Regions from separate parts of the Pseudomonas sp. S2_C03 genome, predicted to be linked through region 1. Evidence: riboswitches for the same ligand, from Rfam matches in the RefSeq annotation. Region 1 holds a riboswitch; each other region holds the start of a gene.
The links. Region 1 has a riboswitch for cobalamin ahead of AB4N64_RS11555 (ABC transporter substrate-binding protein). Riboswitches for the same ligand answer to the same signal wherever they lie in the genome.

Region 1 (4,207 bases):
GAGCACCAACTGCACGCGCCGTACCGCAATGCCCAATGACGCCGCCGAGTCGACGCCAAAGGTAAACGCATCCAGCGCACGCCGATGCCATAAACACACGACCAGGCCAGCGACGGCCACCGGTACCGCCAGCCACACCGACGGCCAGCGCACACCACTGAGATTGCCCAGCAACCAGAACAGAATGCCGCGCGCCTGCTCGGAACTGGCGGACTTGGTGATCAGGAATGCGGTCATTGCATTGAATAGTTGCGACCCGGCAATGCCCGCCAGGATAATCTGCCCGGTCCCCCCCGACGTACCGCTGACTCGCGCCAGCAACACCACCAGCGCAAAGGCGGTCATGGCGCCGACAAAGGCCCCCGCCGACAACGTCAGCAAACCCGCGCCGACACCCAGCAACGCTACCAGGACGGCACCCGTCGAAGCACCCGCGCTGATGCCCAGCAGATAAGGTTCCGCCAACGGATTGCGCAACAAGGATTGCAAGATGACTCCGCACGTCGCCAGCCCGGCGCCGCAAGCGGCGGCCACCAGCGCTCGGGTCAGGCGGTAGTTCCAGACGATGCCTTCATCGATGGGGTTCAGCGCATAACCCGCGCCCCACAGTTTATTGGCCAGCACCTGGAGCACCACGAGCGGGTCGATGGGCGTTTCACCAATGGCAACACCTGCCAGCACCGCCAGCGACAGCATCACCAGCGCAAGCAATGTACGTATCAAGGCTGCAGTCATTTCGGCAGATCGTAACCGTCGATGGCCGTGGCCAGTTGCTCGAGGCCGTCGAACATCCGAGCGCTGGCCTGCAAGGCCATGGCGTCGACGATGATGATGCGGTTGTGCTTCACCGCGTCCATGTTGCGGGTGACCGGATCGCTGCGCAGGAAGGCCAGTTTTTTCTCATGGTCATCCGCCGGGAAGCGGCGACGGTCCATGCGTGCGATCACCAGGAAAGTCGGGTTGGCCTTGGCGATGGTTTCCCAGCCCACGGTTGGCCATTCTTCATCGGAGTCCACCACGTTACGCACGCCCAGGGTGCTGAGCATGAAGTCCGGAATGCCCTTGTGCCCGGCCACAAACGGATCGACGTTCATGTCGGTGCTGGAAAACCACACCAGGGCACTGGCCTGTTTGACACCTTTTTGCTGGACCTTGGCCACGGAGGCGGCCAGCTTGGCTTTAAGCTCGGTGACCCACTGCTCGCCACGGTCCTGCACGTCGAAAATCTGTGCCAGTTGCTCGATGCTCTTGTAAATGGTGTCAATGCGAAACGGCTCCAGGCGCGTGCCGTCGGCGCCTACCCGATTGTCCTTGCCCTCGCAGTCGGACGGGAGCAGGTAGGTCGCGATCTTCAGTTCATGAAACTGTTCACGGGTGCCGACCGCGCCTTGTGGCCCGACCATCCATTCGAACTCCACGGTCACCAGTTCCGGACGCTTGCCGATCACGGCTTCAAAACTCGGCTCGTTGTTCGCCAGGCGTTCGACCTTGTCGTTTTGCGTCTTGTAAGCCGGCAGCACATCGTTGAACCACAGCGAAGTGGCGGCCACCTTGTTGCCCAGGCCCAAGGCATACAGCATCTCGGTGCCGGCCTGGCCAATCGTCACGGCGCGGGTTGGCGCGTGAGCAAAGGTGAGGGGAGTGCCGCAGTTGTCGATGGTCAGCGGGTACTGCGTCGGGGCGGCTTGTGCGAAGGCGCACAGGCCAAGGCTGGTGAACAGCGCAGTAAGGCGGGGCAACAGCATGGGGCAATCTCCATTTGAACCGGACTTGAAACGGGCGCGGTACGGGTCTGGAAACACACCATCGAACGCTGCTGTAAAAGCTGGGCAAGGCCGCTCGGCACGGATGTCCTCCCCGGACACCCCGCCGGTTAGTGATTTGCTTGGCCGGCAGGTCTCCTGACTGATGCGTCGTCGCCACGCTCCAGCCTTCCCGGATCAGGTCCAGTGACTATCGAGGAGCAGGCTCAGCATCTACAGTTGCGGGGGCAGTTTCGATTGACGCCCGTTGCGGCGTTTCGAATTCCCTATTAGTCCCGTTCGGGAACCGGCGGCGTATGGTAGTCGATCAGGCCGCCGAGGGGGAACGTGGTTTTTTTCACCTTGTACGCCGTGAACTTTTAACGGGTCAGCACCCGTCCAAGTTCCAAATACACCGACACAGGGACCGATCATGACCATGACCTTCTTCATCTTCCTCCTGGCCTGCGCGGCGGCCGCCAGCACCGGTGTGCTGTTCAAGCCGGGCGAGTGGTACCAGTCGCTGGTCAAGCCAGGCTTCACGCCGCCCAACTGGTTGTTCCCGGTTGCCTGGACGATCATCTACCTGCTGCTCGCCTGGGCCGGCTACCGCTTGAGCCTGATCCCCGGCAGCCAGATCGTGTTGGCACTCTGGGCCGCGCAAATCGCGCTCAACACCTTGTGGACGCCGGTATTCTTCGGCGCGCATCACGTGTTGGCGGGGATGGTGATTCTGGTGGTGTTGTGGCTGGTGGTCGCGGCCATGGTCGTCATGGCCCTGCGCCTGGACCTGATTACCGGTTTGATCCTGTTTCCCTACCTCGCCTGGCTCTGTGTCGCCGCTGCGCTGAACTTCTCCATTCTGCGTAACAACCCTCGATAGTTTGTTACGCGGTGTAAGAACAGAAGTGCCCGGGACGTGATTTATCCGCGTCCCGGGCAAAAATTATCATCGCGTTCCAGTTCGCAGGCGGTGCGCCGCGACAGCTTTGAGGGAACGCACACATGAAAACCATTGGCTTACGCCACGCTCTCCACGCCTTGCTTCTCGCCGCGACGACCACCACCCTCTGCGCTCCCGCGAACGCCGAGGCGCTGGACAACAAGCAATTTTCGTCAATGCGCAGCGAAGATGTGCAATGGCAGGGTTTTCCCGCGTTCCCCGACGGCGCCAAACTGGCGGTGATCGTTGGCAACCCGAGTCAGTCGGGGCCTTATGTGGTCAGGGTCAAAGTACCGAACGGCTTGAAACTGATGCCGCATACCCACTCGGAAGATCGCATCTATACCGTCATTTCCGGCGTGTTCTATATCGGCCAGGGCAGCACCTTCGACGCCGACAAACTTGTGGCCTACGGGCCGGGCAGTGTGGTCGTGCTGCCGGCGAACACGCCGCACTTCCCACTGGGCGAAGTCCGGTGAGTATGTGTCGCAGGTGTATGGGATCGGGCCTCTGGGGCTCAAGTACATCAATGACGCGGATGACCCGCGTCACGACAAGTAGCCCATTGGTGTGTCAGCTGAGCAACGAAAACCGCAGACGCGGCAGTTTAAAGGCCGTCACGCTGGATGGGGTGGACTCGCGACGTTGATCGACGATCATCTGGCCGATTTCCAAACCCAGCTCTGCAGCATCCTCACGGGTCACGAACCTCAGCGCCGGCGTCTCGCGCGCCTCCCGGATTTCCTGGCCGTCGTACCAGACCGAAACGGTCGTGGTGTGATGGCTCTGCAGGCTTTGGGCCTCGCGGGGTTCCACTTTGATGGGGCCAAACGTTTCGACGAGGATTTCGTAGCCCAGGTAAGTCGCTTGTTTGATTACGGCTGAAGGTTGTGCGGTCATTGCTGCTTTCCATAGCTCTACATCGGACAATGGAAGGCAAAATACTCGAAAATTGGCGCAATGCCAAACTGATATCATGACAAAATGATTACAGTCAATAACCGAGGAAATTGCTGGGTTTCAGGGGAGGGTGGGCTGACCGGTATCCGCATGGAGTGAACCGGCCCGTGGTACGCGCGCCACCCTGAGGCTCGCGGAAGGCTTGGCGCTTTGGAAATATCGGGCGCCCGATGGTCAGTACCGGTAACCCACATTAATCATGGCCGCAGCGCCACCCAGGATTACCAGCTCGGCACCGACCGGCCCGTAAAACGTGCCAATCGCCGGAACAAGTACCGGTGCAACGCCGTAGCGATTGAGTGGAATCCGGTCCTTGTATTTGCCTTTGTAGCCATGAACCAGACCGCCACTGAGCTTGGCGTACACCGGATACTCGTCAGCCACCCAACGATGCCCGTAATAACCGTAGTACGAGCGCTGGTCGAAGGAGTTGAGAAACGTCGCGCCTCCCCAAAGCGAGCCGTCTTCACGATTGCGTTCTACGCCGATCAGCTTTTGGCGGTTGTTGTGATCAGGATCGGGTTTCCAGTGTTTGGTGTAGGCGCTTGTCTGGAAGTACCAG
Region 2 (4,207 bases), 420 kb from region 1:
TCCCAGTCGGCTTGCCAGTCGCTGAGCACAGCCGGGCTTTTGCTCGGGTGATAGATCGCGGTGCGCGGCAGGGCTTGGGGTTCACTCCAGGTGTAATCGCGACCGAGCCAGCGACTCGCCAAACAGCGGAACAGGTCCAGGGCGTTGGCCATGCCGCCCTGGCGCAGGTAGTGCCAGAGCCGGTCACGCTCTTCGACCGCTACCGTGCTCAGGTCGCTGAGTTCGGGGTCCGGGCGGTCGTCACCGGGCACCAGAATCAATTGCACGCCGCGCCGGGACAGCTCGATCAGTTGCTCGACGCCATAGCGCCAATAGGCGATGCCGCCGTGCAGCGAAATCAGGATCACCTTGGCATGGCGCAACACTTCATCGACGTACAAATCCACCGAGGCGTGATTCTGCACCTGCATCGGATTGGCCAGGCGCACGCTCGGGTAATCGTCGGGTAACTGTTGCGCGGCCTCGGCGAGCAAGGCGAGGCTGGAGTCGCCACTGCACAGGATCACCAGCTCGGCGGGGGTTTGTCCAAGGTCGGCGATGTTGTCATCCGACACGAAACCGCCGGGCTGGGTCCTGAGCAGGTGCATGGGTTACACGCTGAGCGCGGCGCGCAGTTGCGCTTCGAGTTGCACGGCGTCCAGCGCCTGGCCGATCAGTACCAGGCGTGTGGTGCGCGCTTCATCGGCGCCCCACTGGCGGTCGAAGTGCTTGTCGAAGCGTGTGCCCACACCTTGGATCAGCAGGCGCATCGGCTTATTGGGGATCGCCGCGAAGCCCTTGACGCGCAGGATGTCGTGCTTGATCACCAACTGGGTCAGCGCATCCAGCAACAGGCTCTCGTCGGCCTGGGGCAATTCGATGGAGATGGAGTCGAACGCGTCGTGATCGTGATCGTCCTCGCCTTCGTGGTGGTGATCGTGGTGACTGTGACGGCTGTCGATGTGTTCTTCGGAACCAGCACCCAGGCCGATCAGCACATCGAGCGGCAAGCGACCGCTGCTGGCTTCGATGATCTTGACCGCCGGCGGCAATTCTTCGGCGACTTCCAGGCGCACGCGGGCCAGGTCTTCAGGGTTGATCAGGTCGGCCTTGTTGAGAATCACCAGGTCGGCGCTGGCCAGTTGGTCGGCGAACAGCTCGTGCAGGGGCGACTCGTGGTCCAGGTTCGGGTCGAGTTTACGCTGGGCGTCGACCTGATCCGGGAACGCGGCGAAAGTGCCAGCAGCGACGGCCGGGCTGTCGACCACGGTGATCACCGCGTCGACTGTGCAGGCGCTGCGGATTTCCGGCCACTGAAAGGCTTGCACCAATGGCTTGGGCAGTGCCAGACCAGAGGTTTCGATGAGGATGTGGTCGAGGTCGCCCCGGCGCGCCACCAGTTCGCGCATCACCGGGAAGAACTCCTCCTGCACGGTGCAGCACAGGCAGCCGTTGGCCAGCTCGAAGACACGACCGACGGCTTCTTCCTCGGTGCAGCCGATGGAGCACTGCTTGAGGATTTCGCCATCGATGCCCAGCTCGCCGAACTCGTTGACGATTACGGCGATACGACGGCCCTGGGCGTTGTCGAGCATGTGGCGCAGCAAGGTGGTCTTGCCCGAGCCGAGAAACCCGGTGACGATAGTGACGGGGAGTTTGGCCAGTGTTTTCATCGGATGCCCTTTGGCAAGGTGGCGGGCATACGGGACGACAAGCGCTGCAACAGCGGTGCGCGCAAGAGTTTCGCCACCGGATCACCCCGCCCGGTTGTAGTGAGAATCTGGATCGAGGCAGGTCTCCTGGCTGACAGTGTGCCGGGCGGTTGGCCCGGCATTCGCTGCGCCTTCCCGCGAACCCATTGTGCAGGGCTTGCAGTGGCGTGGCAGCGAACATCACCGTTCACAGTTGCGGGGGCAGCCGCGGCATTGACCGCGTTCCCTTCTTAGCTTCGACAATGGCGAAGAACCTCGAAGCGACAAGGCTACGCATGGTCTGTGGGCGGGTCAAATTCTTGTGGCGGCAATCGGGACGCCATCGCGGGCAAGCCCGCTCCCACAATGGGCCGGTGTCCGCAGTCCCCTGTGGGAGCGGGCTTGCTCGCGATGGGCGCGACCCGGTCTCGATTGACGGCAAAGCCGCCCCATGCTCTCCTACACGCCTTGTTACGGGTGCCCTTCACAGGGTGAAACGGGAAACCGGTGAATCATGTGCTTTACTCAAGCCCATGTCAGTCCGGTGCTGCCCCCGCAACGGTAAGCGAGCGAAGAATCAGATCCACTGTGCCGATCATCGGCATGGGAAGGCGATTCTTGCAGGTTTCGGCAGATGCCCAAGCCCCTCGCGAGCCCGGAGACCGGCCCGCAACACACAGTGACGATACGATCACGAAAACAACAAACCCGCGGTGGGCGGGCGCTGTTTGAACCTCTGCGTGCACGCTACGCAGGGTGTCTGCATGCGCTCTCGTCACCCTGACAGAACAGAGGGAAGCGCCATGTCGATCATCAGCAGCACCGGCCACGCACCGGCCAGCAGCCACACAACCACCCTGACCCAACGCCTGACCGTCGCCGTCTGCGCATCAATCCTGGGCGCGTGCCTGGTCTACTTCGCCGGTTTCTCGCACATCGAAGCGGTCCACAACGCCGCCCACGATACCCGCCACAGCGCCGCGTTCCCTTGCCATTGAGACCTGACGACATGATCAAGCGTATCGCGCAAACCGCAGGTTTTTCCGGACTGCTGGCCGCCCTGCTGCTCACGCTGCTGCAAAGTTTCTGGGTTTCGCCGCTGATTTTGCAGGCCGAAACCTACGAGAAATCCGAGCCTGCCGCCGTTGAAGTGCATGAACATGCTGCCGGCACGGCCGCGCACAGCCACGACACCGAAGCCTGGGAGCCGGAAGACGGCTGGCAGCGCGTGCTGTCGACCACCGGTGGCAACCTTGTCGTCGCCGTCGGTTTTGCACTGATGCTCGCCGGTCTCTACACCCTGCGCGCACCGACCAAAACTGCACAGGGCCTGCTCTGGGGCCTGGCGGGCTACGCCACTTTCGTGCTGGCGCCAACCCTCGGCCTGCCCCCTGAACTGCCGGGCACCGCCGCGGCGGATCTCGCGCAACGGCAAATGTGGTGGATCGGCACCGCCGCTTCGACCGCTGTCGGCATTGCCCTGATCGTGTTCAGCCGCCATTGGCTGATGAAATTGCTGGGCGTGGCGATCATCGCCGTTCCGCATGTGATCGGCGCACCGCAGCCGGAGGTGCATTCGATGCTCGCGCCAGAAGCGTTGGAATCGCAATTCAAGATGGCTTCGCAACTGACTAACGTCGCGTTTTGGTTGGCCCTTGGCTTGCTCAGCGCGTGGCTGTTCCGTCGTCAGAACCAGGCATGATCATTGAAAGCACAGCGCCGACCCTGGTGGTCGGCCTGGGCTGTCAGCGCGGCTGCCCGGTCGAAACGCTGCGCGCTTTGCTCGACCAGGTCCTCCAGGCTCATCAAATCGAACTGCGTCAAATACAGGCCCTGGCCAGCATCGACCTGAAACGTGACGAGCCCGGCCTGATCGAACTGGCTGCACAACTCGACCTGCCGCTGACGTATTTCAGCAGTGAACAACTGGCGCCCTACGAGCCGTGCTTAAGCCACCGTTCGCAGATCGCCTTCGAACGCACCGGCTGCTACGGCGTGGCCGAGAGCACCGCCCTCGCCCTCGCCGAACAACTCACTCAGGCACCGGCGACCTTGCTGATTTCACGACAAAAATACGCCCAGGCGACACTGGCATTGGCCGGCGCAGCGTAAAATCCCGATAATCCCCGCCCCTGAACATGAGCAATCTTCATCTGAAGCCTTGCCCAACCCTTTTTTGACAGGAAACGACGATGACCGTCTACTTCATTGGCGCAGGTCCTGGCGACCCGGAACTGATCACGGTCAAAGGCCAGCGCCTGATCCGCAGCTGTCCGGTGATCATCTATGCCGGCTCCCTTGTGCCCGCCGCCGTGCTGGAGGGCCATAGCGCCGAACAGGTGGTCAACAGCGCCGAACTGCACCTGGAGCAGATCATCGAACTGATCAAGGGCGCTCATGCCAATGGCCAGGACGTGGCGCGGGTGCATTCCGGGGACCCGTCCCTGTATGGCGCGATTGGCGAGCAGATCCGCTATTTGCGCGAGCTGGGCATACCATTCGAGATCGTCCCCGGCGTCACTGCGACGGCGGCCTGC
Region 3 (4,207 bases), 1.1 Mb from region 1:
ACCGAAGTGATGTAGTCCGGCACCAGGTCACTGCCGATTTCATCGCGCTCGTTGACCGCTGTCCACAGCGCGCCGCTCTGCGGTTCCCACGCCATGCCGTTGGGGTTGCGCAAGCCCGAGGCGAATATCCGGTGGTTGCCAGTGGCACGATCCACTTCCCAGATTGCCGCGCGTCCTTCTTCCTTGTCCATGCCGTTTTCGCCGACGTTACTGTTGGAGCCCACCGTGACGTACAGCTTGCTGCCGTCCTTGCTTGCGATGACGTTTTTTGTCCAATGGTGATTCAGCGTGCCACCCGGCAGGTCAATCACCTTCATGGGTTGGGATTTGATCGTGGTGTCGCCTTGCTGGTAATTGAAACGCAGCAGTCTGTCGGTGTCGGCGACGTACAGGTCATTACCGACCAGTGTCATGCCGAAGGGGGAGTTGAGGTTTTCCAGGAACACGGTACGGATTTCGGCGATGCCATCGTGGTCTTTGTCGCGCAGCAACGTGATGCGGTTGGGGCTGGGTACGGCAGCCCCGGCACGGCTCATGACTTTCTTGGTGATCCAGCCCTTGATGCCTTTATCGTCATCGGGTTTGGGCGGCGCATTGGTTTCGGCCACCAGCACGTCGCCGTTGGGCAGTACGTAGAGCCAGCGTGGGTGATCGAGGCCTTCGGCAAATGCAGCCACCTGAGTGCCCGCTGCTGCCGTCGGTTTGGCGCCGGCCGGCCAGCCGATGGCCGGGGCGATGTTCATTGTCGGGAACAGTGTCTTGTTCGGTTCTGGCAGTTGCGGGGATGGGCCGGTGCCGTCGGAGACCTGCAGGGTGGAAGTTTCACCGCAGGCAGCGAGCCCGGCGGCCATGGTGATGACGAGAGCGAGCTGGGGCTTGCGCATGCTGAACTTCCCTAAGAATGCAGTGATCTGATCAGTAGAGAAGCGCAAGCCCGAGATGGTTCAACCGGTCAGCCGTGAGCTTCCTTGAACAACACCGCGATGCCCGGATGATAGTTGCCCGCTTCGTTGCGTAATTTGCGGTAGGCGTAGGGGAAGTACCAGGCGACCGCGCAGGAATGTTCTTTTTGCAGGTCATCGACCATGTCCTGCAGCTCTTCCGGCGTGGCGCCGTGCTGGGCTTTTTGCGGGGCCACGAACAGGCAGCCCAGTTTCAGGTCGCTGCTGTAGCTGATGCGTTTGGCGTCGCTGGTGATTTCCGCCAACGCCTGGGTCAGGTTGAGACTGTTGACCCGTGGCCAGCGTTGGGTGGCCTGAAGATACGCGCGCGTTTCGCTGGAGGCGATGAACAGATTGGCGCGGGCGTTGCGTTCGCCTTCCTCAAGCTGCTTGCGGGTCTGGGTGTCTTGCAGGGTGACCATTTCGGCCATCCAGGCGGCGGCCGCGAGCAAACCCAGATTGGCTTTTTCGTCGTACCAGTAAGGTGTGTCGTTATCGCCCCGTACGGCGTTGTAGCGGTCTATACAATCAAACCAGCGTTCCAGCAGCGGGCGCAGGAATTCCAGTCGCGGATTGCTGATAATCATGCCTTGCATGGTGCTCACCCTTGTTCTTGTGATGTGGGGTTGTGGCTCTTTGATATCACTGCTGGGAGTCTGGCACAAGATTGGCGTCATTTTATTGATCGACGGCAGTTATTCATCCGCCAGCCTCCCGGCTTTAATTGACGCTCCACCCCCAACCCTCTAACCTTCGCGGCTTGTTTCAGGTGCTCTGTGACCCAGGTCGGCAGAGTGAAACAGGGAAGCCGGTGAGTGCGTGCACGATCCCGGCGCTGCCCCCGCAACGGTAAATGAGTGAAAGCTGCGCCTTGAGCCACTGTGTCGATCGCGACATGGGAAGGCGCGCAGTCCGGCGTGATGCCGCTCATGAGCCCGGAGACCGGCCTGATTCAATCCAGCGACATCACGGTGGGCGATGTCGGGCTTCTTGCCATCTGTTTCTTGTGCCTGCCCGCCGTTATCCCGCCTCAACGGAGAGCTCCCCCATGACCGATACCCCAGATCGTGACGAACGCCATTTGGCGCGCATGTTGCGTAAAAAAGCCGTGATCGACGAACGCATCGCCAACTCGCCAAACGAATGCGGCCTGCTGCTGGTGCTCACCGGCAATGGGAAAGGCAAAAGCAGCTCGGCGTTTGGCATGCTCGCCCGTTCCATGGGCCATGGCATGCAGTGCGGCGTGGTGCAGTTCATCAAGGGTCGCAACAGTACCGGTGAAGAATTGTTTTTCCGCCGCTTCCCGGAGCAGGTGCGTTTCCACGTGATGGGCGAAGGCTTTACCTGGGAAACCCAGGACCGCCAGCGTGACATCGCTGCCGCCGAAGCGGCCTGGGCGGTGTCCCGCGAGTTGCTGCGCGATCCGTCGATTGGTCTGGTGGTGCTGGATGAGTTGAACATCGCTCTCAAGCACGGCTACCTCGACCTCGATCAGGTCCTCAGCGACCTGCAAGCGCGTCCGCCGATGCAGCACGTGGTGGTGACCGGCCGCGGCGCCAAACCCGAGATGATCGAGTTGGCCGACACCGTTACCGAAATGGGCATGATCAAGCACGCCTTCCAGGCCGGTATCAAGGCGCAGAAGGGCGTTGAACTGTGAGTGAGCCACGTCATTGCCCGGCGGTATTGATTGCCGCGCCGGCCTCCGGTCAGGGCAAGACCACCGTCACCGCCGCCCTGGCGAGGTTGCATCGCAACCAGGGGCGCAAGGTGCGCGTCTTCAAGTGTGGCCCGGACTTTCTCGACCCGATGATCCTCGAGCGCGCCAGCGGTGCGCCGGTGTATCAATTGGACATGTGGATGGTCGGCGAGCAGGAAAGCCGGCGACTGTTGTGGGAAGCCGCCGCCGAGGCTGACCTGATTCTCATTGAAGGGGTCATGGGCCTGTTCGACGGTACCCCGTCCAGCGCCGACCTGGCGCGTCACTTCGGTGTGCCTGTACTCGCGGTGATTGACGGCACGGCCATGGCGCAGACCTTTGGCGCCCTGGCACTGGGCCTGGCCCGCTATCAACCGGACCTGCCGTTTGCCGGTGTGCTGGCCAACCGGGTCGGCACCCTGCGCCATGCGCAATTGCTCGAAGGCAGCCTGACCGAAGGTTTGCGCTGGTACGGCGCGCTGTCCCGGGAAACCGGAATCGAGCTGCCGAGCCGACACCTGGGCCTGGTTCAGGCCAGTGAATTGAACGATCTGGATCTGCGTCTCGATGCTGCTGCCGATGCCCTGGCCAGCAGTTGCGAAGTCGCGCTGCCGCCCGCCGTGGCGTTTGCGGCCCCCGAAGTGATCGCGGTCGATCCTTGGCTGGCCGGCGTGCGCATTGCCGTGGCGCGTGATGAAGCCTTTGCGTTCACCTATGGCGCCAGCCTGGACCTGCTGCGGGCGATGGGCGCCGAGTTGGCATTCTTCTCGCCGATTCGTGACACGCAACTGCCGCTCGCCGACAGCCTCTACTTGCCCGGCGGTTACCCGGAACTGCACCACGTGGCGCTGGCGCAGAACACGTCGATGCTAGAAGCGATCCGCGCCCACCATGCAGCCGGCAAACCGTTGCTGGCCGAATGCGGCGGCATGCTCTACCTGCTTGATTCGTTGACGGATGTCGAGGGCACTCGCGCCGAGTTGGCCGGCTTGCTGGCGGGGGATGCGGTGATGCAGAAACGCCTGGCGGCGCTCGCCTTGCAGGCGGTTGAATTACCGGAAGGCTCGCTGCGCGGGCACACCTATCACCATTCGCTGACCACCACCGGGCTGGCTCCGATTGCTCGCGGCCTGAGCCCGAACGGGGGGCGCGGCGCGGAGGCCGTTTATCGTGAGGGGCGGATGACGGCTTCTTATGTGCATTTTTATTTTCCGTCAAATCCTCCTGCGATTGCTGCGCTTTTTGCGCCGGACCTTACGGACGCCATCGCGGGCAAGCCCGCTCCTACAGGGGGCGAGTGTATTGGTGTAGGAGCGGGCTTGCCCGCGATAGGGTCATGACCGATAACGCCTTCTCCGAGGCCGAACGCCAAGCGGTCTACCGCGCCATCGCCGAACGCCGTGACATGCGTCACTTCACGGGTGGCACCGTAGAACCTGAGCAACTGCGGCGCCTGCTCGAAGCCGCACACCAGGCGCCGAGCGTTGGCCTGATGCAGCCGTGGCGTTTCATCCGCATCAGCGACCGCAGCCTGCGCGGCAGGATCCAGTCGCTGGTGGAGGAAGAG

Region 2: it holds a riboswitch for cobalamin, as region 1 does, so the genes downstream of both, cobW (cobalamin biosynthesis protein CobW) here and AB4N64_RS11555 (ABC transporter substrate-binding protein) in region 1, are expected to answer to the same signal.
Region 3: it holds a riboswitch for cobalamin, as region 1 does, so the genes downstream of both, cobO (cob(I)yrinic acid a,c-diamide adenosyltransferase) here and AB4N64_RS11555 (ABC transporter substrate-binding protein) in region 1, are expected to answer to the same signal.

Annotation. Positions count from the first base shown of each region.
Region 1 covers NZ_CP162766.1:2,560,824-2,565,030, reverse strand. The annotation lists gene AB4N64_RS11560 (FecCD family ABC transporter permease) at 1-723, opposite strand, end outside; gene AB4N64_RS11555 (ABC transporter substrate-binding protein) at 732-1,745, opposite strand; cobalamin riboswitch at 1,875-2,069, opposite strand; gene tspO (tryptophan-rich sensory protein TspO) at 2,182-2,625, shown strand; gene AB4N64_RS11545 (cupin domain-containing protein) at 2,748-3,164, shown strand; gene AB4N64_RS11540 (hypothetical protein) at 3,259-3,585, opposite strand; gene AB4N64_RS11535 (sn-glycerol-3-phosphate transporter) at 3,820-4,207, opposite strand, start outside.
Region 2 covers NZ_CP162766.1:2,137,139-2,141,345, reverse strand. The annotation lists gene cobN (cobaltochelatase subunit CobN) at 1-587, opposite strand, end outside; gene cobW (cobalamin biosynthesis protein CobW) at 591-1,652, opposite strand; cobalamin riboswitch at 1,752-1,964, opposite strand; cobalamin riboswitch at 2,129-2,355, shown strand; gene AB4N64_RS09785 (CbtB domain-containing protein) at 2,474-2,668, shown strand; gene AB4N64_RS09780 (CbtA family protein) at 2,680-3,372, shown strand; gene AB4N64_RS09775 (cobalamin biosynthesis protein) at 3,369-3,782, shown strand; gene cobM (precorrin-4 C(11)-methyltransferase) at 3,863-4,207, shown strand, end outside.
Region 3 covers NZ_CP162766.1:3,710,215-3,714,421, reverse strand. The annotation lists gene AB4N64_RS17110 (PQQ-dependent sugar dehydrogenase) at 1-884, opposite strand, end outside; gene AB4N64_RS17105 (hypothetical protein) at 953-1,537, opposite strand; cobalamin riboswitch at 1,692-1,906, shown strand; gene cobO (cob(I)yrinic acid a,c-diamide adenosyltransferase) at 1,990-2,601, shown strand; gene AB4N64_RS17095 (cobyrinate a,c-diamide synthase) at 2,598-3,980, shown strand; gene bluB (5,6-dimethylbenzimidazole synthase) at 3,977-4,207, shown strand, end outside.